Regions from separate parts of the Streptomyces sp. NPDC021115 genome, predicted to be linked through region 3. Evidence: riboswitches for the same ligand, from Rfam matches in the RefSeq annotation. Region 3 holds a riboswitch; each other region holds the start of a gene.
What was found. Region 3 has a riboswitch for thiamine pyrophosphate ahead of ACH4TL_RS12340 (purine-cytosine permease family protein). Riboswitches for the same ligand answer to the same signal wherever they lie in the genome.

Region 1 (7,402 bases), on a different contig from region 3:
CCGAGCGGGACCGGGCACCGATTGACTGCACCCTGGTGCGTCACAATGCCTCACGGTCATTCCTATGATGGGCGGACGACACCGCGGACCGCCATCGACCAGGCAAGGTCCACAAGGTGGCACGGCGGCGCGATGGTGGAGGGGTCGATGACTCAGGGGGCCGGTCTGGAAGCCACGGCAGGGACCACGGCGGCGATGTCGCACGTGCCCGCGTACGGGGCGTCCACGCCGCCCGGCCCGGTGCCTCCCGCACCCGCGCCCGCCCCGCTGCCCGACGGGTACACCCCCACCGAGAAGCTGCCGGTGCTGGGCCCGGGGCACACCCTCGCGGACACCCCGCTGGTGCCGCCGCAGGACCGCCCGACGATCGCGCTCAACTCGGTGACCGATCCGGACGCCGATCCGCTCGCCGACGGCGAGGGCCCCGGCCCGCTGTTCGTCGTGGGCGACGTCCACGGCTACCTCGACGAGCTGCGCGAGGCGCTGGCCGCCCAGGGCCTGATCGACGACAAGGGCAGCTGGGCGGCCGGGAACGCCCGGCTGTGGTTCCTCGGCGACTTCACCGACCGCGGCCCGGACGGCATCGGCGTCATCGACCTGGTGATGCAGCTCTCCGCCGAGGCCGCCGCCGCGGGCGGCTACTGCAAGGCGCTGATGGGCAATCACGAACTGCTCCTCATCGGCGCCAAGCGGTTCGGCGACACGCCCGTCAACTCCGGCGCCGGCACCGCCTCCTTCCAGGCCGCCTGGCTGCTCAACGGCGGCCAGCGCACCGACATGGAGCGGCTGGAGGACCATCACCTCCAGTGGATGTCCCGGCTGGACGCGATGGCCGAGGAGGACGGGCATCTGCTCGTGCACTCCGACACCACCGCCTATCTGGACTACGGCGACTCCATCGAGGCCGTCAACGACAGCGTCACCGAAGCGCTCCAGCGCAGTGACGCGGACGAGTGCTGGGACTTGTTCCGCAAATTCACCAAGCGCTTCGCCTTCCGCGACGAGGACGCCGGACCGATGGCCGCACGCGAATTGCTCGGCGCCTACGGCGGGGAGCGCATCGTCCACGGGCACAGCCCGATCCCGTATCTGCTGGGCGAAGTCGGCTCGGAGGACGGCGAGGACGACGGCACGCCCGCGGTCGAGGGCCCGCATGTCTACGCGGACAATCTCGCGGTCGCGATGGACGGCGGCATCACCATGGCCGGAAAACTGCTGGTCGTCCAACTCCCGCTCGGCGTCTGAGGGCGACATGAGCGGGATACGGGCGCGCACGCAAGCGGACGGAGGGCCCCACCGGGGCTGAGCAAATCACGAAACTTGCTGTCTCCTCGCGCCGGATCGGCTCTACCATCGGTTTATCCGTCGCAGGCTCTCCTCCGTTTCCGGCCCGACTGCCCGGCGAAAGCCGGACACCAAGGCCCTACGGAGTATCGGGGGATGCACCATGAAAAGCGCTCCGCACCTGTTCGCCGAGGACCGCCCGGAGTTCGAGCGAGTTCTCGACGAGGTGCTGCGTACCGCGGACCACCGACCGGATCTGAAGGGCATAGGACAGCGGCTCACCGCCGAGCAGCTGCGCTCCATGGCGCTCAGCGCCTCGGCCGCCATCACCGCGTGCGCGGCCGCCGAGTACCAGGACTACGTGCTCGCCCGCACCAAGCTGCGCGAGCCCGCCCCGCCCCTGCCGATCCCCGGGGCGCGGGAGGACGACGGCGACCACGAGCACTCCGCCGGTTTCACCGGCGCCCTCCTGGACGCCTCCGGAGCGGGGCTGGTCCCCATGCTCGCCGTCCTCGCCCCGGTACTGGCCGGAACCGCCGCCATCATCTTCCTCCTCGTCGGCTATGTGCTGCACGTCCTGGACCCCGCGCCGTCCATCTCCCAACCGATGATCACCGCGGGCTGGTTCTTCGCCGCGCTCACCGCCGCGGGCATCCTGCTCGCCGCCGTCGGCCTCCTCATCACCGCCCTGCGCAACGGCTCCAGCGCGATCCGCGGCGAGGCCCTGGCCGAGCAGCTGGAAGAGGTGGACCGCACCAGAGAGGCATGGCGGCAGGCCCTGCTGGAACGGGGCGTGCTGCCCTTTCTGCGCGAGGCGCTGACCAATCCGTCGGCCCCCACCCCATGGACCGCGCCGACCCACACCTCATCGGCCTACGTCCCCGGCCACTCCGAGGCGGGCCGCACCCCCCACCTCGGCTACAGCCGCCCGGGCTTCAGCACCGACGACGAGGGCCCCAAGGCCCGCCCCCGCTACAGCAGCCCGGACTACACCAGCCCCGAATACGGCGGCCCGGAGAACCAGCCGGACTAGCCGGCAGCCCACTCCGCCCGCGCGGCCCACTCCCCGAACGTGTCCCCGGGCCCCGGGGCGACCTGGTCGTCCGTCAGGGCCGACACCAGATGCGCATGCCCCAGCAGCACATGCCCCACCAACTCCCGCACCGTCCACTCACTGCACGGCGTGCCGAGCGCCCACTCGTCGTCCCCGATCCCGTCGAGGTGCTGGGCGAAGCGCTGATTGGCGATGCGCAGGGCGCGTAAGTTGTCCATGGCTGCTCAGATAGGAGGCCGTCACCTGTTCCGTTCGGCGGCCCGACCGATCTCCACCTTCTGCGGGGCGTCACGCGGGAAGGTCCACACGTGGTGGCTGGTGCTGACCGCGGTCAGGCAGGTGTCGTCGAGGGATACCTCGGCGAACGGGTCCGACTCGGAGCACACCGCGAGCCACTCCAGGGTCCGCCGGCCGTCGTCCCGGGTCAGGGCGACCCAGCCGATGCTGCCGTGGGCCGCGGATTCGCCTCCGAAGGCGCGGTATCCGGCATAGCGGCACGATGCGAGGACCAAGTCGACGTCCAGCCAGTGGTGGGCGGTCCACTCCGTGGCCTGAAGGACCTCCTCCGCCCGCGACCAGCCTTCGGTCGCCCAGAACCGCATCACCGACAACCGACCGTCCCCGAAGACGATCACGTCACCGTCAGGCGCCTGTCCATCGCGCCACCGCCGTTGAACGTCCGCGTCGGTCCCCATGCGTCGCATACTGCTTTGCCGGACGGGACGACCGCCACCTGGCGAAGCCGCCGGGCCCCGGAAACAGCGTTCCCGGGAGCCCGGCGGCCAGATTCCGCGATCGGGTCAGTCGGCGATGGGCAGGTAGACCCGGTTGCCCGCGGCCGCGAACTCGCGGGACTTCTCCGCCATTCCGGCCTCCGCCTCCGCCTCGTCCATCGCGTCGCCGTGCTCGCGGCGGATGTCGTGGCTGATCTTCATGGAACAGAACTTCGGCCCGCACATGGAGCAGAAGTGAGCCGTCTTGGCGGGTTCCGCCGGGAGCGTCTCGTCGTGGAACGAGCGTGCCGTGTCCGGGTCGAGGGCCAGGTTGAACTGGTCCTCCCAGCGGAACTCGAAGCGCGCGTCGGAGAGCGCGTCGTCCCAGGCCTGGGCGTCGGGGTGGCCCTTGGCCAGGTCGGCGGCGTGGGCGGCGATCTTGTAGGTGATGACGCCGGTCTTCACGTCGTCGCGGTCCGGCAGCCCCAGGTGCTCCTTGGGGGTGACGTAGCAGAGCATCGCCGTGCCCCACCAGGCGATCATCGCGGCGCCGATGCCTGAGGTGATGTGGTCGTAGGCGGGCGCGATGTCGGTGGTGAGGGGGCCCAGGGTGTAGAACGGGGCCTCCTCGCAGATCTCCTGCTGGAGGTCGACGTTCTCCTTGATCTTGTGCATCGGGACATGGCCCGGGCCCTCGATCATCGTCTGGACGCCGTGCTCCTTGGCGACGCGGTTGAGCTCGCCGAGCGTGCGCAGCTCCGCGAACTGGGCCTCGTCGTTGGCGTCGGCGATGGATCCGGGGCGCAGTCCGTCACCCAGCGAGTAAGTGACGTCGTACGCCGCGAGGATCTCGCACAGCTCCTCGAAGTGGGTGTAGAGGAAAGACTCCTGATGGTGGGCCAGGCACCAGGCCGCCATGATCGAGCCGCCGCGGGAGACGATGCCGGTCTTGCGGCGGGCGGTCAGGGGGACGTACGGCAGCCGTACGCCCGCGTGGACCGTCATGTAGTCGACGCCCTGCTCGGCCTGTTCGATGACGGTGTCCTTGTAGACCTCCCAGGTCAGCTCCTCGGCCTTGCCGTCGACCTTCTCCAGCGCCTGGTAGAGCGGCACCGTGCCGATGGGTACGGGGGAGTTGCGCAGCACCCACTCGCGGGTGGTGTGGATGTTGCGGCCGGTCGAGAGGTCCATGACCGTGTCGGCGCCCCAGCGGGTCGCCCAGGTCATCTTCTCGACCTCCTCCTCGATGGACGAGGTGACGGCGGAGTTGCCGATGTTGGCGTTGACCTTCACCAGGAACCGCTTGCCGATGATCATCGGCTCGATTTCCGGGTGGTTGACGTTGGCGGGCAGCACGGCCCGGCCCGCCGCGATCTCCTCGCGGACCACCTCGGGGGAGACGTTCTCGCGGAGCGCCACGTACTCCATCTCGGCGGTGACCTCGCCCCGGCGCGCGTAGCTGAGCTGGGTGGCGGACCCGTCGCGGGCCCGGCGCGGCTGGCGCGGCCGTCCGGGGAAGACCGCGTCGAGGTTGCGCAGGCCCCCGCGGGGCGCGGTGTGTTTGAGGCCGTCGTCCTCGGGCCGGAGCGGACGGCCGGTGTACTCCTCGGTATCGCCTCGGGCGACGATCCAGTTCTGCCGCAGCGGCGCGAGGCCGCGGCGGACGTCGGTGTCGATGTGGGGGTCGGTGTACGGACCGGACGTGTCGTACAGCGTCACGTCCTGGCCATTGGTGAGGTGCACGCGGCGAACCGGGACCTGGATGTCCGGGCGGGAACCCGTGACATATCCCTTGTGCCAGCCGAAATCGGCAGCGTTTTCGCGCATGTGTGCATCCTGCTGAGTCATGAGACCCACTCCCTACGCCGGCATTACCCGGTAACAGGTTCAGCGGTCGGCGCAGCTGTCGCGTCAGCGCCCTCTCAGCCCGGTGCTCCGAGCTCCCGCGATTGCAAAGGTGCCCCCACGCTAACGGTTTCCCCGCGTACCTGAACAGGGGGCCTCGCTCTCTTGCGATGATGCGACGGTGACCGCGACACAGCAGGACCATCCGCCCGAGCAGCCCCACGCGTCCGGCCGGCCACCCGGCCACACCCACTCGCACGGCCACAGCCATGCCCATGCGCACGGTCCGGCGGCGCCCGTCTCCGCGCGGCTGCGCAAGGTCATCGCGGTGGTGCTCATCCCGTTCGCCGTCGCCGTCGTGGCCGGTCTTGTCGCGCTGTGGCCGGGTGGCTCCGAGCACACAGCGCAGGGCCGCAGCGGGCTCGGTTTCGACCAGGAGACGGTCGCCGGGCGGGTGGTGAAGGTGGCGGAGGTCGACTGCGCCGACGTCAACGCGCAGCCGCAGGCACCCACCGAACCGGGTCAGCAGGGCGGCGCCACGAACCCCGGCGGCGCCACGGGCGGCGGGAGCGGCGGCGGCAAGAGCGTCTGCGAGAAGGCCACCATCGAGGTCACCTCGGGCAAGGACAAGGGCCGCACCTTCCCCGAGATCGTCCAGCCGAACGCCTCACGGAAGTTCAGCGCCGGGCAGGAGGTGAAGCTGAGGTACGCGCCCCAGGCGCCGAAGAACCTCCAGTACTCGGTCTCGGACGTGGACCGCTCGTTCCCGATGGCCCTGCTCGCCGGGGTGTTCGCGCTCGTGGTCGTGGCCGTCGGCCGACTGCGCGGCATCTTCGCGCTGGTGGCGCTGGCCATCAGCTTCGGAGTGCTGACGCTGTTCATCCTCCCGGCGATACTCCAGGGCTCGAATCCGCTGGTGGTGGCGATCGTCGGGGGCAGCGCGATCATGCTGCTCGCGCTCTACATGTGCCATGGGCTGAGCGCCCGGACGTCGGTCGCTGTGCTCGGCACCCTGGTCTCGCTGCTGCTGATCGGGGTGCTCGGCTCGCTGTTCATCGGCTGGGCGTCGCTGACCGGCAACACCGACGACCAGACGGGTCTGGTGCACAGCCTCTATCCCGACATCGAGATCAAGGGACTGCTGCTGGCGGGGGTGATCATCGGTTCGCTGGGCGTGCTGGACGATGTGACGGTCACCCAGACCTCGGCGGTCTGGGAGCTGCGGGAAGCGGACCCTCGCGGCGGCCGCCGCAAGCTCTACGCGGCCGCGATGCGCATCGGGCGGGACCACATCGCGTCCGTCGTGAACACCCTGGTGCTGGCGTACGCGGGCGCCTCGCTTCCGCTGCTGCTCCTCTTCTCGATCGCGGACAGCGGGGTGGGAACGGTGGCGACGAGCGAGATCGTCGCGGAGGAGATCGTCCGCACGCTGGTGGGCAGCATCGGGCTGGTCGCCTCGGTGCCGGTGACCACGGCGCTGGCGGTGCTGGTGGTCTCCGCGGACCACACGCCGGACGACGGCGCGGGCAGTGGCGGCGGAGCGAGCGGTAACGGCCGGGGCCGCGGACGGCGCCGTAAGACACGCGCACGCTGACCGACTACGCGTAGCGGTTACGTACCGGCGTTACGCGTACCGGTCCTCGGCCAGGATGCGGTCCAGTTCCGCGTCGAGATCGCCGACCGGATCGCAGGCCGCGGGCTCCTCGCCGAACGGGACGAGCCGGTCCGTACGGTCCAGGAAGGCCACCAGCGGCGCCGCCCCGGCCCGGAACAGGGCCCTCTCGGCCCCCACCTGAAGCCTGATGAACACGTCCGAGAGCCCTTCGGGCGAGGCCGGTGCGATCCGCACATCGCCCTCGCCGGTGGGTTTGCTGAGCCCGTCCAGCAGCAGCTCACGGGCGAAGGCCCAGCTCACCGGCGCGTCGCCGGGCAGGTGGAAGGTGATCTCGACCGCGTAGGGATCGCCGCTGTCGTACGACAGCTCGACCGGGATCCGGAAGGACAGTTCCTGCGAGACCAGAAAGGTCATCGTCACTTCCGCCTGGACTGTGTCACGCATGTCACGCATCGTTCGCCGCCCCGGGTAGTTCAGACTTGGCCGACTCTGGAGCGTAGCGACTCGATTGCGGGGCGGAGTCGCTTTGCCTCATGTGAGGGAACGGAAATGGCCAGTGTTGCCGTGGTGGAACCCACGGGGCCGGGCGACGCCGGCCCGGTGCGCGGGCGATCAGGGCCGGTTCAGCGGCCGTGTCGATGTTCGCTGTCGTCAACAGGCACCCCCGGGGTGTTGTTGCGAGGCAGACGCCGAGATGGGGAACGTCGCGGACTCGCACTCTAACCACAGTGGTGCCGCGGGGCCGATGTTTGGCTCCGCGGTATCCCTCGCGCGGCGTACCCGCCGCGCGCGGGGCAGCGGGGTCACCCGCCGCGGGACCCGCCGCGGATCACCAGTCGTTGCGCGACGAGGAGGTGAACTTCCGTACGACGTAGATCAGACCGCCGATCA
Region 2 (7,402 bases), on a different contig from region 3:
TCGGCGCCTTGTCGCCGCCCGACACCGACTGGTCCTTGACCGTGTCGCCCGGGAACAGCAGCGGCTTGTCGACGTTCACCGTGAAGCCCGCGTCCTCCAGCTGCTGCTTCGCGTCGTCGATCTTGTCGCCCACGACGTCCGGGACCTCGATCATCTCCTGGCCCTTGGAGAGGGTGAGGGTCACGGTGTCGCCCTTGGCGCCCTCGGTGCCGGAGGGGGACTGCTCGGCGATCGTGCCCTTGTCCTCGTCCGAGAAGACGCCGCGCTCGGCGAACTTGACCTTGAAGCCCGCGTCGCTCAGCTCGGAGCGGGCGTCGGACGGGTCGTCGCCGGTGACGTCCGGGATGCTGATCTTCTCGCCCTTGCTGACCCGGATGTTCACGGGCGTGTCGGGGCGGCGTACGGAGTCCGGGCCGGGGGTGGTGGAGAGCACCGAGTCCTGGGGGGTTTCGGTGCTGAAGTCGCGCGTGATGGTGCCCACCGTCAGACCCGCGTCGGCGATCTTCTGCTTGGCCTCGGTGAGCGGTCGGCCGACGACGTTCGGGACCTCGGCGCGCGGCGGCCCCTGGGAGACGTGGATGGTGACGGTGCCGGTGGAGCGGATGCGCTCGCCGACGCCGGGGTTGGAGCTGATGACCTTGTTCTTGTCGACCACGTCGCTGTAATCCTGGACGACCTTGACGTCCAGACCGGCGCTGTGCAGCTTCTTCTCCGCGTCCGTGCGGGTCATCTTCAGCACGGACGGCACATTGGTGAACTGCCCGGCGCTGATGTACCAGACCCCGGCGCCGATGCCGAGCGCCAGCAGCACGGCGGCGACGATCGTCACCACGCCGCGGCGCGGCATCCGGCGGCGCTGCCGCGGGGGCTCGGGCGGGTCCTGGGGGAGGTCCAGGCGGCTGGTGTGGTGCAGGTCGTCCTGCTGGGCCGCACCGGCGGGCCGGGGGATCACCGTCGTACGGTCCTCGGAGCCGCCGCCCGGCGCCTCCTCGTGGGCCTGCGGCGGTACGGCGTCCAGCTGGGCGTCGGTGAGGGCGGCCCGCGCGGTCCGGACCTGGCCGAGGAGCGCGACGGCGTCCGTGGGCCGCAGGGCCACGTCGCGCGCGGTGGCGGAGGCGACCAGCGCGTCCAGCTCCGGGGCGACCTCGGGCGCGGCGACGGACGGGGGCGGGACGTCCTGGTGGAGGTGCTGGTAGAGCACCTGCGCTGGGGTGTCGCCGCCGTGCGGCTTGGAGCCGGTGAGCATCTCGTACAGGACGACACCGCACGCGTAGACGTCGGCGCGGGTGTCGGCCGTACCGTGCTCGATCTGCTCCGGCGCGAGGTAGGACACGGTGCCCAGGACGGACCCTGTGGAGGCGCTGGTGTTGGTGTCCACGGCCCTGACCAGGCCGAAGTCGGCGACCTTGACCCGGCCGTCGTCGCCGATCAGGACGTTCTCCGGCTTCATGTCGCGGTGGACGAAGCCCGCGCGATGGGCGGCGCCGAGGGCGGCCAGGACCGGTTCCAGGATGTCCAGGGCGGCGCGCGGCTGGAGGGCCCCGCGCTCGCGCAGCACGTCCCGCAGGGTGCACCCGGCGACGTACTCCATGGCCAGGTAGACGTGCGCGCCGTCCGTGCCCTGGTCGTACATGCCGACCACATTGGCGTGCGCGAGTCTGGCGACGGACTTGGCCTCGCGGATGAAGCGGTCCACGAAGGCGGTGTCCGAGGCGAGGCTCTGGTGCATCACCTTCAGGGCGAGCACGCGGTCGAGCCGCGTGTCGACGGCCCGGTAGACCGTCGCCATCCCGCCCACGGCGATGCGCGCCTCAACGCGGTAGCGGCCGTCGAGCACCTGCCCGACAAGGGGGTCCTGGAGCGTCGTATCCACGAGAGTGCAGTCTACGATCCGTCACCGACGCGTTGGACCGGTGCCCGGATGTCCGGTACGTACTGCGACAGAACGGTGACCTGTGCGTAGACCGTTCCCAGCCCCCAGCCCCGGGCGGCGTCAGTTGTGGGAGGCCGCGGCCAGGGCGGTCAGCTCCTCCAGGGCGGAGGTCCAGGCCAGGGCGGCGTACTCGGCGTGCTTGGCCTTGGCCTCGTCGGGGAGGTCGAGCGCGCGGATGCCGGTCTCGGCGAGGCGGAGGCGGGTGCCCGCGCCCTCCGGGGAGAGCGTGAACTCGACCACGGTGGTCTGCCCGGGCCCGAGCGGGGCGCGGTCGGGCGCATGGGCCAGCCGGAAGCGGAAGAGGGCGTCCGGGACCGCCCGCTCGACCTGGCCGTGGAACTCACCGTGCTCGTCCCAGCGGAAGCGGACGGTGCCGCCGGGGCGCGGATCGATCTCGCAGCCGCCGGGGGCGTACCAGGTGCGGATGTGCTCCGGAGTGGTCAGCACCCGCCAGACGCGGTCGGCGGGGGCGGGGACGTAGATCTCGCGCTCGATCCGGTCGGCCACGGTCACGGTCACGGCGACCACCTCCGCCTCCCACGGTATGCCGGTCCGTTTCAGCCCGTTACGCGAACGCGGGCCGCTCCGGGTCGAGCGCGGCCAGGCCCTCCGCGGGGGAGGACGCCTCGGCGAAGTGGCGGCGGGGGATACGGCCCGCCCGGTGCGCCAGCCGCCCCGCGGCGACCGCGTGCCGCATGGCACCCGCCATCAGCACCGGCTCCTGGGCGCGTGTCACGGCCGAGGCCAGCATGACGGCCGCGCAGCCCAGCTCCATGGCCAGCGCGGCGTCGGACGCCGTGCCCGCGCCCGCGTCGAGGATCACCGGGACCCCGGCGCGCTCGGTGATCAGCTGGAAGTTGTGCGGGTTGCGGATGCCGAGGCCGGAGCCGATCGGCGAGCCCAGTGGCATGATCGCCGCGCAGCCGACGTCCTCCAGCTTCCGGGCCAGCACCGGATCGTCGTTGGTGTACGGCAGGACCGTGAAGCCGTCGTCCACCAGGGTCTCGGCGGCGTCCAGCGTCTCGATGGGGTCGGGGAGGAGGGTGCGTTCGTCGGCGACGACCTCCAGCTTCACCCAGTCGGTGCCCAGCGCCTCGCGGGCGAGCCGGGCGGTCAGCACGGCCTCCCCGGCGGTGAAACAGCCCGCGGTGTTGGGCAGCGGGCGGATGCCGTGCCGGTTCAGCACGGACAGCACCGAACCCTGCACCGTGGGGTCGAGGCGGCGCATCGCGACCGTGGTCAGCTCGGTGCCGGAGGCGATCAGCGAGCGCTCCAGGATGTCGAGGCTGGGCGCGCCGCCGGTGCCCATGATCAGGCGGGAGCCGAAGGTCGTACCGGCGATGGTGAGCGGATCGGCGCCGGTGAGGACCTCGTCGAGGGTGGTGGGCTGCGACGTGGCGTGGGACGTGGCGTGAGACATGGGGTTCAGCCTCCTTGGACCGCGGTGAGGACCTCGACGCGATCGCCGTCGCCGAGCGGGGTCGCGGGCCACTGGCCGCGCGGGACGACCGTCTCGTTGACGGCCGCGGCGACGCCCGAGGGCGCCTGGGTGAGGGTCGCGACGACCCCGTCGAGGGTGGTGCCGTCGGGCAGCTCCCGGGGCTCGCCGTTCACGGTGACGGTCATGCGGTGTGCTCCTGTACTGCGGCTGCCGCTGTGGTGGGAGGCGCGAAGCGCCGAGGGGAGAACGGGCGTGCCTCGGGCGGGAGTTCGCCACGGTGAAGCGCCTCGGCCATGACATCGCCGGTGATCGGGGTGAGCAGGACGCCGTTGCGGTAGTGGCCGGTGGCCAGCTGGAGGCCCGGCAGCGCGGTCGGGCCGAGCAGCGGGGCGTTGTCGGGAGAGCCGGGGCGCAGCCCGGCGAGGGTCTCGACGAGCGGCAGTTCGGTGATGCCGGGCACCAGCTCGTGCGCGTCGCGCAGCAGCTCGTACACCCCGCCCGCGGTGACCGTGGTGTCCCAGCCCAGCTCCTCGGTGGTCGCGCCGACGACCAGCTCGCCGTTCTCGCGCGGGACGAGGTAGACGTGCCCGCCGCGCACCACGGCGCGCACGGTCCTGGACAGGAAGGGCGCGTACGGGCCGGGCACCGACAGCCGCAGCACCTGGCCCTTGACCGGGCGTACGGGCGGCAGGACGTCCTCGGGGACGCCGGGGAGCCGTCCGCTGAGGCTGCCCGCGGCCAGCACGGTCTGCCCGGCGGTCAGCCGGGTGCGCGCACCGTCGGCCAGCTCGGCCCCGGTGGCCCGGCCGCCGTCGCGGTCCAGCAGCAGCCGCTCCGCGCGGACGCGGTGGAACACCACCCCGGCGCGCTCGCACGCCGTCAGGAGCGCCGCCGCCAGCCGTCGCGGGTCGATCTGGTGGTCGCCGTCGACGCGCAGGCCCCCGCGCACGCCCGGCGCGAGCATCGGCTCCAGGCGCCGGCATTCGCGTCCGTTCAACCACTGGGCGTCAAGACCGAGCCGCTGCTGGAAGGCGTGCAGCTCGCGCAGATGGGCGCGGTCGTCGGCGTCGAGCGCGACGGAGAGCGTGCCGCAGGTGCGGAAGCCCAGGTCATGGCCGCTCGCCTGCTCCAGCTCCGCCACGAAGGACGGATAGCGGCGCGCCGAGTCCAGATTCAGCCCGAGCAGGGTCTGCTCGCCGTAGTGCAGCTCGGTGACGGCCGCCAGCATCCCGGCCGCGACCCGGGCGGCCCCGCCGCCGGGCGCGGCGTCCGCGAGGGCGGTGCGCAGGCCCCGCTGGGCCGCCCGCCAGGCCGTGACGAGGCCGATGATGCCGCCGCCGATGACGAGGACGTCGTACGGCGCTTCGTCGGCGGTCGTTCGATGTGGTGTGTGGGGTGGCGTGTGCATGGGCTGGTCGCCCCCTCCCTTCGCCGGCATGACCCGGATCAGGTTCGTACGGTCGGAGGCCGCGCCAGCCTCCCTCTCAGCCCGGTGCGCCCGGGCTCCCGCGAGTGCTCTGTCCCGCCACCCTAGTACGCGCCCCGAATCGCCCGGAAGGGAGCGTCCCGGGCGGCGTCGGCCGCCGGGCCCGCGGCGCGCCCGTACGAAGCGGCGTCCGGCCCGGCGTCCGGCCCCTCGGGCTGTGCCCGAGATCTCGTCGTGCGCTCTGCGGTCCGCCCCACCTGCCGCAATACAGTGATCGTGTGAGCGATGAGACGACGAAGACGATGGCGTCCTCGGCGGGTGGCGGCGGACAGCGGGTGGTGATCGTCGGCGCGGGCATGGCGGGCGTGCAGACCGCCGTGGCGCTGCGGGAACAGGGCTGGACCGGGGAGATCCTGCTGCTGGGGGCCGAGCCCCATCAGCCGTACGACCGGCCGCCGCTGTCCAAGGCCGTGCTGCTCGGCAAGGCCGAAGGGTCCGCGTTCGACGTGGACTTCGCCGCGCTCGGCATCGGGCTGCGCCTCGGCGTGCCCGTGACCGGGCTGGACACGGCCGGGCGGACGGTCGAGACGGGGTCCGGGCCGGTCCGCTACGACGTCCTGGTGATCGCCACCGGCGCCGAGCCGATCGCCCTGCCCGGCAGCGAGGACGTACCGGGCGTCCACCTCCTGCGCACCCTGGACGACGCCGAGCGGCTGCGCCCGGTGCTCGCCGGGCAGCAGGAGATCGTGGTGGTCGGGGCGGGCTGGATCGGCGCGGAGTTCGCGACCGCCGCCCGCGAGGCGGGCTGCGCGGTGACGGTCGTCGAGGCCGCTGACCGGCCGCTGGCGGGCGCCCTCCCGGCGGAGGTCGCCGCCCATATGACCGGCTGGTACGCGGACTACGGCGCCACCCTGGTCACCGGCGCCCGGGTGACCGCGCTCGACGCCAACGGGCTCCAGCTCGGCGACGGCACCCGGCTGCGCGCCGGTGCGGTGGTCGTCGGCATCGGGGCCCGGCCCGCGACCGGCTGGCTGGCCGGTTCGGGCATCGCGCTCGCCGAGGACCGGTCCGTCGCCGCCGACGAGGGACTGCGCACCTCGGCGCCGGACGTGTACGCGGTCGGCGACTGCGCGTCCTTCCCGTCCGCCCGCTACGGGACGCGGCTGCTGGTGCACCACTGGGACAACGCGCTCCAGGGGCCGCGGACGGTCGCCGCCAATGTGGTCGGCAGCCGGACCGCGCACTTCCCCGGCCAGGTCTACGACCCGGTGCCGTACTTCTGGTCCGAGCAGTTCGGGCGCTTCGTGCAGTACGCCGGACACCACTCCGACGCCGACGAGCTGGTCTGGCGGGGCGACCCGGACGGCGCCGCCTGGTCGGTGTGCTGGCTGCGGGACGGGGCCCTGGTCGCCCTGCTGGCGGTCGGCCGTCCGCGCGATCTGGCCCAGGGCCGCAAGCTGATCGAACGCGGCGCCCGGCTGGACCGGACCCGGGCCACCGATCCTTCGGTGCCGCTGAAGTCCGCCGTTCTGTGACCCGCCGGTACGCCCCGGCGGGTGGGGGCGCGGGGCCCGGCGGGACCGGCGGGCCCCGGATCCGGCGGCCGCACGGCGGACGCCCGGCTACCCACTGTCAGTCCCAGATGGCAGGCTTGTTCCGTGACCGAGATTGACGCAAAGATCGATGCTCTCGTCCCCGCCTGGCTCACTCTCCCCGACATCGCCGACCGGCTCGGCGTCGAGGTGACTCGTGTGAGGCAACTGGTCAAGGAGGGCCAGCTGATCGCGGTGCGCCGTGGCGAGAACAGGGTGCTCCAGGTGCCCGAGGACTTCATCGGTGACGGAAAGGTCGTCAAGGGCCTCGTGGGCACCTTGACGCTGCTCAAGGACGACGGCTTCAGCGACGAGGAGATGCTGGAGTGGCTCTTCACCCCCGACCCGAGCCTGCCGGGCACCCCGGCGCAGGCGCTGCACGAGAATCGCGGCACGGAAGTGAAGCGGCGCGCGCAGGCGCTCGCCGTCTGACGCCGCCCGCCGTTTCCTGAACCACCACCTGGCGTGCGGACCGGGGCCCGACGGCACCCCCGGCCCGCACGCCGCACGACCCGGGGGGAAACCCACCCATGACCGCACGTGAGCAGCTGGCCGACGCCCGCCTCTACCTGTGCACCGACGCGCGCAAGCGCCAGGGCGACCTGCCGGAGTTCCTGGACGCCGTGCTGGGCGCCGGAGTGGACATCGTCCAGCTGCGGGACAAGGGCATGGAGGCCGCCGAGGAGCTGGACCACCTCGCCGTCTTCGCTGATGCCTGCCGCCGCCACGGCAAGCTGCTCGCCGTGAACGACCGGGCGGACGTCGCCCACGCCGCCGGTGCCGACGTGCTCCACCTGGGCCAGGGCGACCTGCCGGTCCCGGCCGCGCGCGCCATCATCGGCGACGGCCCGCTGATCGGGCGCTCCACCCACGCCGAGGCCGAGGTGGACGCGGCGCTGGCCGAGCCCGGCGTGGACTACTTCTGCACCGGCCCCTGCTGGCCCACCCCCACCAAGCCGGGCCGTCACGCCCCGGGCCTGTCCCTGGTCCGTCACGCGGCCGCTCAGCGC
Region 3 (7,402 bases):
CGGTGAGGCGCCCCGAGTGGGTGCCCGACAGGAACAGCGCGACGATCGTGAGCACTGGGACGACGACCTTGAACACCGACACCAGGTTGTTGAGCCGGGCGAATATCCGCACGGCGAACCAGTTCAGCGCGGTGAGCACGACGCTCAAGCCCACCGCCACGCCGAGGCCGGGGAGGGTGAGGTGGCCGCCGTCGTAGATCCCCGGCAGATAGTGCGCGGCGTACTGCATGATCGCGCTGATCTCGGCGGCCGTGCCGCCGACGGACAGCACGACGGACCAGCCGACCATCGTGCCGACCAGCCGCCCGCTCGCGTACAGCGGCCACCGCACGGTGCCGCCGCCCTCCGGGCGGGTGGCGCCCAGCTCCACCATGACCAGGGCGATCAGGGCGCACAGCGCGCCCGCCGCGATCCAGGACAGCAACGCGGCGGGCCCGGCGGTCTGGGCGGCGTACAGGGCCGCGAACAGCCAGCCGGAGCCGAGGATGTTGGAGAACCCGATGGCGGTCAGGCCCCAGAAGCCGAGGTCCTTGTGGAGTCTGCGCTCCTCGGCGAGCACCGCCGGGGCGGCGATGGACTCCGCTGGCTGGTTCTGCGGCACGTGGCACGTCTCCTCGGGTGGTGCGGGATCATACGAGAGCCCAGGGTGCCACGCGCCCCGCCGGTCCCGGTGCCCGCGTCGTCAGCGGGCCGTGCGACGCCCGAGCCTGAGCGGGACGTAGATGAGGAGCGCCGCGAGGAAGGCGGCGTAGTACGCGAGGTCGGCGCCGTGCAGCGCGGCCGCCACCGGGCCCGTGTACAGGCCGGTGTCCATGAAGGGCACGGCGGCGGCGAAGGCGGCGCCGAACGCCAGGAGCGCGGGCCACCACGGCTGCGGGCGGGCGCGCTCGGCGGCCAGGTCGACCGGCGCGCCGCCCCGGGCGCGGGCGCGGGCGAACCAGTCGACGGCCACGACCGCGACGAAGCCGGGAATCCAGTAGCCGACGAACAGCAGCACGTTCTGGAATCGGGCGGTGGTGTCGGCGGCGTGCATCCACAGCACCAGCGGGAAGCCGAGCGCGGCGGCGAGGGCCGCGGCCAGCGGGCGGGGGATGCGGACACCGGCGGTCTGGAGGGCCAGGGAGCCGCTGTAGTCGTTCATGGCGTTGCTGCACAGCGCGGCGAGCGCCACGGCCAGCAGCCCGAACGCGCCGAGCGCCCCGCCGCCGAGCGCCGTCTCGACACCGCGGGCTGTCTGGTCGGTGAAGACGGAGGCGCCCCACAGCCCCAGCGTCTGGACGGCCACGAAGGACACGGTGACACCGAGCAGGGTGCACCAGAACATGCGGGTCCGGGAGGTGTCGCGGGGCAGATAGCGGCTGAAGTCGCTGGCGTACGGCGCCCACGACAGCGCCAGGCTCAGCGCGATCGTGCTGGTCAGGACGAAGGCGCCGACGCGGTCCGCGCCATGGGCCGACCCGGTGGCGGCGGGGTGGACACCGTCGAGCAGCTTGACGGCGAGGGCGGCGAAGGCGGCGGCGAGGACGAAGGTCATCAGCTTCTGCATCCGGTGGATGGCCTCGTAGCCCAGCACCCCGAGCACCCCCTGGGCGGCCATCATGATCAGCACGCCCAGCCAGAACGGCAGCCCGCACAGCCGGGCCAGCGCGTCACCGCCGAACAGCCCGATGAGCGCGTCCCAGGCCACCGACGACAGCCACTGGAGGACGCCGGGCACGCCGACGGCCCGGCCGAACGCGAGCCGCGCCAGCGGCAGCTGCCCGGCCCCGGTCCGGCTGCCCCAGGTGCCCAGATACGCGGTGGGTACGGCACCGATGAGGGTGCCCAGGACGACGGCGGCCAGCGCGGTGGCGAAGTCCAGGCCGAGGCCGATGCCGACGGTTCCGGTGAACACGCCGGTCATGGTCAGGTTCGGGGCGAACCACACGGTGAACAGGCGCCCCGGGCCGCCGTAGCGGTGACTTTCCGGGACCGGCGCGATACCGCGCGCCTCGACGCGCAGATCGCCGGGCGCGGAGGGCATCCGCCCGTCGAAGACGGATTCCGCGCCGAGGGGCGCCGGATCAGTGGCAGCATGCGGCCGTGGCATCGATGACATCCCTCCGCCAGTGCTAACTGGTTCAGGTTCGACGGGTGTGATCTCAGCCCCCGCGTGGGGGCACCCCGTGTCCGGTGGAGCGCCCCCAGGCTAACCCCTCATGCCGGGGGCCCGGTCCCGGGGGCCGGTCCCGGCCGCTGCCGGGAGCGCGTCCAGGAACAGCGCACCGGCCAGCAGTGCGGCGCTCCCACGTGGTGCGATGCCCGTCTCGCGCAGTTCGGCGTCGAGGGTGGCGAGGGCGGCGGCGCCCCGGTCCGTCGCGGTGCCGCCCGCCTCCAGCACACCGCGCGCCCCGTCCTGCACCCGCCGGAGGGCGGGCGGCCCGGCCTGGTACAGCGGCCCGGTGTCCTGGAGGGTGCTCATCACGGTGAGCAGCGCGTCGAGGCGGGCCTGGGTCTCGGTGGCGCCCGCGGCCCGGGCTGTGGCCAGGGTGTCCAGGGCGCGGCGTACGTGCGGGAAGGCGGCCCGCGCCTCGCCGCGCGCGCCCGCCGCGCCGTAGGTGGCGGACACCTGCGAGCCCGCCGATGGCCTGCGCGGGGCACGGCGGTCGGCGTGGGCCGCGAGCTCGCGGGCGGTGGCGGTCAGTTCCCGGGGCGTGGCGCCGGGTGTCAGGGCGGCGGCCGCCACCAGCAGCCCCAGCACCCACAGCGCCCCGTGGTGCACACCGCCGGTGGCCGGGCCGCCACCGGCCCGCGCCATGGTCCACTCGGCGCAGCGGCCGATGGCGCCCAGCTCCTCGCGGAGCGCCCGGGTCGGCTCGCCGGGGCGCCGCGCGGCGGCGGCCATGGCCGCGAACCCGGGCGCCAGCGACTTGGCCGACCAGCGCAGCGCGAGCAGATCGGTGCCGGTGGCGCGGGCCTGGAGGTCACGGGTGTCCGCGAGGCCCGGTTTGGGGGTCAGCTCCGCCTGGGAGATCAGGGCTCGTACGGCGGTCTGCGCCAGTGCGTCGTCCGTGGAGCGCGTCGTGGGCATGCCCGGAGGCTAGGCGGCGGACCTTTCCCGGGCCTGGGTCCTTCCTGTGATCCCGCTGTGGGGCCCGGTGCCACGCCCTTAAGCGCGACGCCCTCAGTGCGACTCCCTGGCCACGTACGATCCGCGGGTGCCGGAGAGGAAATCGAGCCCCGCGCCGCGGTCGGCCTGTTCGACGTGGTCACGGTAGATCTGCTCCCATCCGCTGGTGGCCGGTGGCGCGGCGGCGGTCACCGGTTGCCGTGCGGCGAGTTCGTCGTCCGGTACGTCCAGCCTCAACAGCCGCCGCTCGACGTCCAGTTCTATCCAGTCGCCGGTCCGTACCAGGCCCAGCGGGCCGCCCGCCGCCGACTCGGGGGCGATGTGCAGGACGACGGTGCCGAAGGCGGTGCCGCTCATCCGCGCGTCGCTGATCCGCACCATGTCCCGCACCCCGGAGCGCAGCACCGCGGGCGGCAGCGGCATGTTCCCCACCTCGGGCATGCCGGGGTAGCCGCGCGGCCCGCAGCCGCGCAGGACCAGCACATCGGACGCGTCGACCTCCAGCTCCGGGTCGTCGATGCGGGTCCGGAAGTCCTCGATCCCGTCGAACACCACGGCGCGGCCCCGGTGGCGCAGCAGCTCCGGCGTGGCGGCGGCGGGCTTGATGACGGCCCCGTCGGGACAGAGGTTGCCGCGGAGCACGGCGAGCCCGGCGTCGTGGGCGATCGGGTCCCGCGCGTCGCGTATGACGGTGAGGTCGGCGCTGGAGCGGCCGGACAGCTCCTCGGTCAGCGGGCGGCCGGTGATGGTGACGGCCGGTTCGAGGTGGTCCCTGATCTGCCCGAGGACGGCGTCCAGTCCACCGGCGCGGTGGAAGTCCTCCATGAGGTGGGCACCGGCGGGCTGCACATCGGCGAGCAGGGGGATGCCACGGCCCGCGCGGTCGATGTCGTCCAGCCCGAAGTCCGCCCCGACCCGGCGGGCGAGGGCGAGGAGATGGACGACCGCGTTGGTGGAGCCGCCGATGGCGGCCACCGCGCGCACCGCGTTGCGCAGCGCCTCCGCCGTCAGGATCGCGCTGGGCCGCAGGTCCTCGCGCACCATGGCGACGATGCGGTTGCCCGCCGCGTGGGACAGCTCCAGCAGCCTGCTGTCGGGGGCCGGGAGCCCCGCGTTGCCGGGCAGGGCCATGCCCAGTGCCTCGGCGGCACAGGCCATGGTGGAGGCCGTGCCCATGGTGTTGCAGTGCCCCCGGCTGCGGATCATCGCCGATTCGGCCCGGCGCAGCTCGGAGCGGGCCATCCGGCCCGCCCGTACCTCCTCGCTCAGCTCCCACACCCCGGTGCCGCAGCCCAGCGGACGCCCCTGCCACGAGCCGTTGAGCATGGGGCCGCCGGTGACCATCAGGGTGGGCAGATCGACCGACGCGGCCCCCAGCAGCAGGGACGGTACGGTCTTGTCGCAGCCGCCGAGCAGGATCACACCGTCGACGGGGTTGGCCCGGATCAGTTCCTCGGTCACCATCGCGGCGAGGTCGCGGAAGAACATCGCGGTGGGGCGCAGCAGGGTCTCCCCGAGCGAGGGCACCGGGAGCTCCAGCGGCACCCCGCCGGACTCCCATACGCCCCGTTTCACATGGTCGGCGATCTCGCGGAAGTGGCTGTTGCAGGGTGTGAGTTCGGACCAGGTGTTGCAGATGACGATCTGGGGGCGTCCGTCGAAGGCGTGGTCGGGGAGGCCGCGCCGCATCCAGGCACGGTGGATGAACGCGTCGCGGGACTCACCCTCGTACCACTGCCGCGACCGGTGCGTGCCACTCATACGAACCTTCCGATCTCTCGACGATCCGTGCGGGGGAACGCTGCCCACTACCGGTGTGTTTCAGGCCCCGGGCGCACGTCAGGACCGTCGGTGCGCGTCCCTGAGATAGTGCGGCACGGCGGCCACGCGCCGGTCGGTGCGGTCGGTGGGGGCCAGTCCGAGCTTGGCGAAGATGCTGCGGATGTGCTTGTGCACGGCGCCTTCGGTGACGACGAGCCGTTCGGCGACGGCGGTGTTGCCGAGCCCTTCGGCCATCAGTGCCAGTCCGTGGTCCCGCTGGTGCTGCTGTCCGCCGGTTTCCTGCACCGCCCGTGGCCCGCGGGGCCGCCGTGGCTGGCGCCGGTGGTGGCGGTCGTGGTGGCGGGCATCGCGTTCCTCACCGTCGAGCTGCCCACCCGTCGGGCGCTGCGCACCCCGCCCGCGTACGCGCTCGCCCGCGCCTGACGACGGGGCCGGGGCCGGGGCTACCGTCACTCGCTCTGGCAGATCCCGTTCTCCCAGGCCCAGGCGGCGATTTCGACACGGTTGCGGGCGGCGAGCTTGCGCTGCACGTTGCCGAGGTGGGTCTTGACGGTGGACAGGGTGACGAAGAGGTCGGCGGCCACTTCCTCGTTGGTGCGGCCGCGGGCCACCCGGCGTACGACGTCCAGTTCGCGCTGGGTCAGCGGCTCGGTCAGCGCGTCCGAACGCCCGCCCCCTCCAGCGTGCCGGGCCTCGGAGGGGGCGGGGGCGCGGCGGTGGGGTGCCATCTGTGCGAGGAGGCGGACGGTCACCGAGGGCGAGATCATCGAGTTGCCCGCCGCGGCGGCCCGCACCGCCTCGGTGAGCAGTCCAGGGGCGCCGTCCTTGAGGAGAAAGCCGCACGCGCCGTTGCGCAGCGCGCGGTAGACGTATTCGTCGAGGTCGAAGGTGGTGGCGATGAGGACGTTCAGCGGGTCGGGGACATCGGGCCCGGCGAGCAGCCGGGTGGCCTCCAGTCCGTCCAGCCGGGGCATGCGGATGTCCAGCAGGCAGACGTCGGGGCGCAGTTCGCGGGCCTGGTCGACCGCCTCGGTGCCGTCGGCCGCCTGGGCGACGACCCGCATGTCGGGCTGGGAGTCGATGATCATGCGGAACGCGGCACGGACCATCTCCTGGTCGTCGGCGAGAAGCACCCGGATCGTCATACCCGCCATGATCGCAGGCGCCCCGGCTCCCGTCCGGTGGAACCCTAGGCGTCGTTCAGCGGGAGGACGGCGAGGACGTGCCAGCCGCCGCCGCCCGGTCCCGCGGTGAGTCGGCCACCGGCCCGCTCGATCCGCTCGGTGAGGCCGACCAGGCCGTAACCGCCCCCGTTCCACGGGCCGCCCGGCTCCGCGCGGGCGGCCGGTGCGGCGCAGCGGCCGTCGTCGGACACCGACACCTCCAGTTCCTCCGGGGTGCCGGGGCGCAGCGTGACCCGTACCTCGGCCCGGGCGGCTCCGGCGGCGTGCTTGCGGACGTTGGTCAGCGACTCCTGCACCACGCGGTGGACCGCGGTGGTGATCTCGGGCGGCAGGGGACGGGCGGTGAGCCGTGGGTCGAGGGTCAGTTCGGCGGTCGGGCCCGCCGCGCTGAAGTTCCGGGTGAGGTCGCGCAGTCCGGTCAGGCCGCCGGTGGGGCTGGTGGCGGCGGGCGCGGCGGGGTCCCGCAGGCTGGAGACCATGGCGCGCATCGATCCGAGCGCCTGCGATCCGGCCTGCTCGATATGGGCGAGCATCTGGTCCAGATCCTCCGGGGACTGGGTGTGACCGGCCGCCGCGGTGAAGCGCGCGGCCTTGGTCTGGGCGACGATCGCGGTGACGTGATGCGCCACGAAGTCGTGCAACTCCCGTGCGTGTTCGAGGCGCTGGGCCTGGAGGATGGCCTCGCGCTGCCGGACCCGCAGCGCGTCGTACAGCCGCAGGCACAGCCCCAGCACCACCATGAACGGCACGCCGCCCGCCCCGATCAGGCCGATCACCTCTTTGATGTGCTCGCCCCGTTCGGCGATCCGCAGCGGGAGGACGACCGCGGCGAAGGCGGGGAGCGCGGACAGCGGGGCGGCCATCAGCGGGGAACAGCGCCGCACGGCGCGGGTGACGAGCCACAGCAGGGCGCACAGCTCGATGAGTCCCGGGGTGTTCTCGGGACGCCGGGACAGCCCGGTCTCCACCAGCGTCAGCGCGCACGAGGCGGCGGTGGCGAGCACGGTGGCCCGGGCGAGGAGCCGTTCCGGCACGGCCAGCGCGGCCAGGCACAGCGTCCCGGACACCGTCGTCGCCAAGGCCACGGACGGATAAGGGGCGTTCTGCCCCTCCAGGGCCACCAGGACGACGGACACGGCGCCTCCCAGACAGAGCAGGACTTGCCGGAGGCGGGAGCGGGCCCGGAACTCGGTGATCATGGCGCTTCACGGTACGGCCGTGCCGCCCGCGCCACATCAGCCTTTCGGCCGAGGGAGGGGCGCGGTGCGGTTCGGTCATCCAGTGGATCCGCGGACGTACCCGCGCCGGAAGGATCACAACGGTCAGC

Region 1: linked by a shared signal. The riboswitch ahead of thiC (phosphomethylpyrimidine synthase ThiC) and the one ahead of ACH4TL_RS12340 (purine-cytosine permease family protein) in region 3 are both predicted to bind thiamine pyrophosphate.
Region 2: linked by a shared signal. The riboswitch ahead of thiO (glycine oxidase ThiO) and the one ahead of ACH4TL_RS12340 (purine-cytosine permease family protein) in region 3 are both predicted to bind thiamine pyrophosphate.

Annotation. Positions count from the first base shown of each region.
Region 1 covers NZ_JBIRQF010000004.1:299,167-306,568, forward strand. The annotation lists gene ACH4TL_RS15310 (metallophosphoesterase) at 148-1,245, shown strand; gene ACH4TL_RS15315 (hypothetical protein) at 1,448-2,317, shown strand; gene ACH4TL_RS15320 (maleylpyruvate isomerase N-terminal domain-containing protein) at 2,314-2,556, opposite strand; gene ACH4TL_RS15325 (hypothetical protein) at 2,578-3,033, opposite strand; gene thiC (phosphomethylpyrimidine synthase ThiC) at 3,139-4,899, opposite strand; TPP riboswitch at 4,892-5,008, opposite strand; gene ACH4TL_RS15335 (YibE/F family protein) at 5,078-6,490, shown strand; gene ACH4TL_RS15340 (SsgA family sporulation/cell division regulator) at 6,521-6,955, opposite strand; gene ACH4TL_RS15345 (DUF5326 family protein) at 7,341-7,402, opposite strand, start outside.
Region 2 covers NZ_JBIRQF010000009.1:222,158-229,559, forward strand. The annotation lists gene pknB (Stk1 family PASTA domain-containing Ser/Thr kinase) at 1-1,873, opposite strand, end outside; gene ACH4TL_RS27010 (SRPBCC domain-containing protein) at 1,994-2,452, opposite strand; gene ACH4TL_RS27015 (thiazole synthase) at 2,499-3,242, opposite strand; gene thiS (sulfur carrier protein ThiS) at 3,359-3,559, opposite strand; gene thiO (glycine oxidase ThiO) at 3,556-4,782, opposite strand; TPP riboswitch at 4,781-4,894, opposite strand; gene ACH4TL_RS27030 (NAD(P)/FAD-dependent oxidoreductase) at 5,103-6,335, shown strand; gene ACH4TL_RS27035 (Rv2175c family DNA-binding protein) at 6,459-6,824, shown strand; gene thiE (thiamine phosphate synthase) at 6,923-7,402, shown strand, end outside.
Region 3 covers NZ_JBIRQF010000003.1:518,722-526,123, reverse strand. The annotation lists gene ACH4TL_RS12345 (APC family permease) at 1-601, opposite strand, end outside; gene ACH4TL_RS12340 (purine-cytosine permease family protein) at 683-2,098, opposite strand; TPP riboswitch at 2,081-2,176, opposite strand; gene ACH4TL_RS12335 (triphosphoribosyl-dephospho-CoA synthase) at 2,189-3,070, opposite strand; gene ACH4TL_RS12330 (IlvD/Edd family dehydratase) at 3,164-4,870, opposite strand; partial or broken gene ACH4TL_RS12325 (LuxR C-terminal-related transcriptional regulator) at 4,949-5,134, opposite strand; gene ACH4TL_RS12320 (hypothetical protein) at 5,138-5,314, shown strand; gene ACH4TL_RS12315 (response regulator) at 5,341-6,045, opposite strand; gene ACH4TL_RS12310 (sensor histidine kinase) at 6,081-7,274, opposite strand.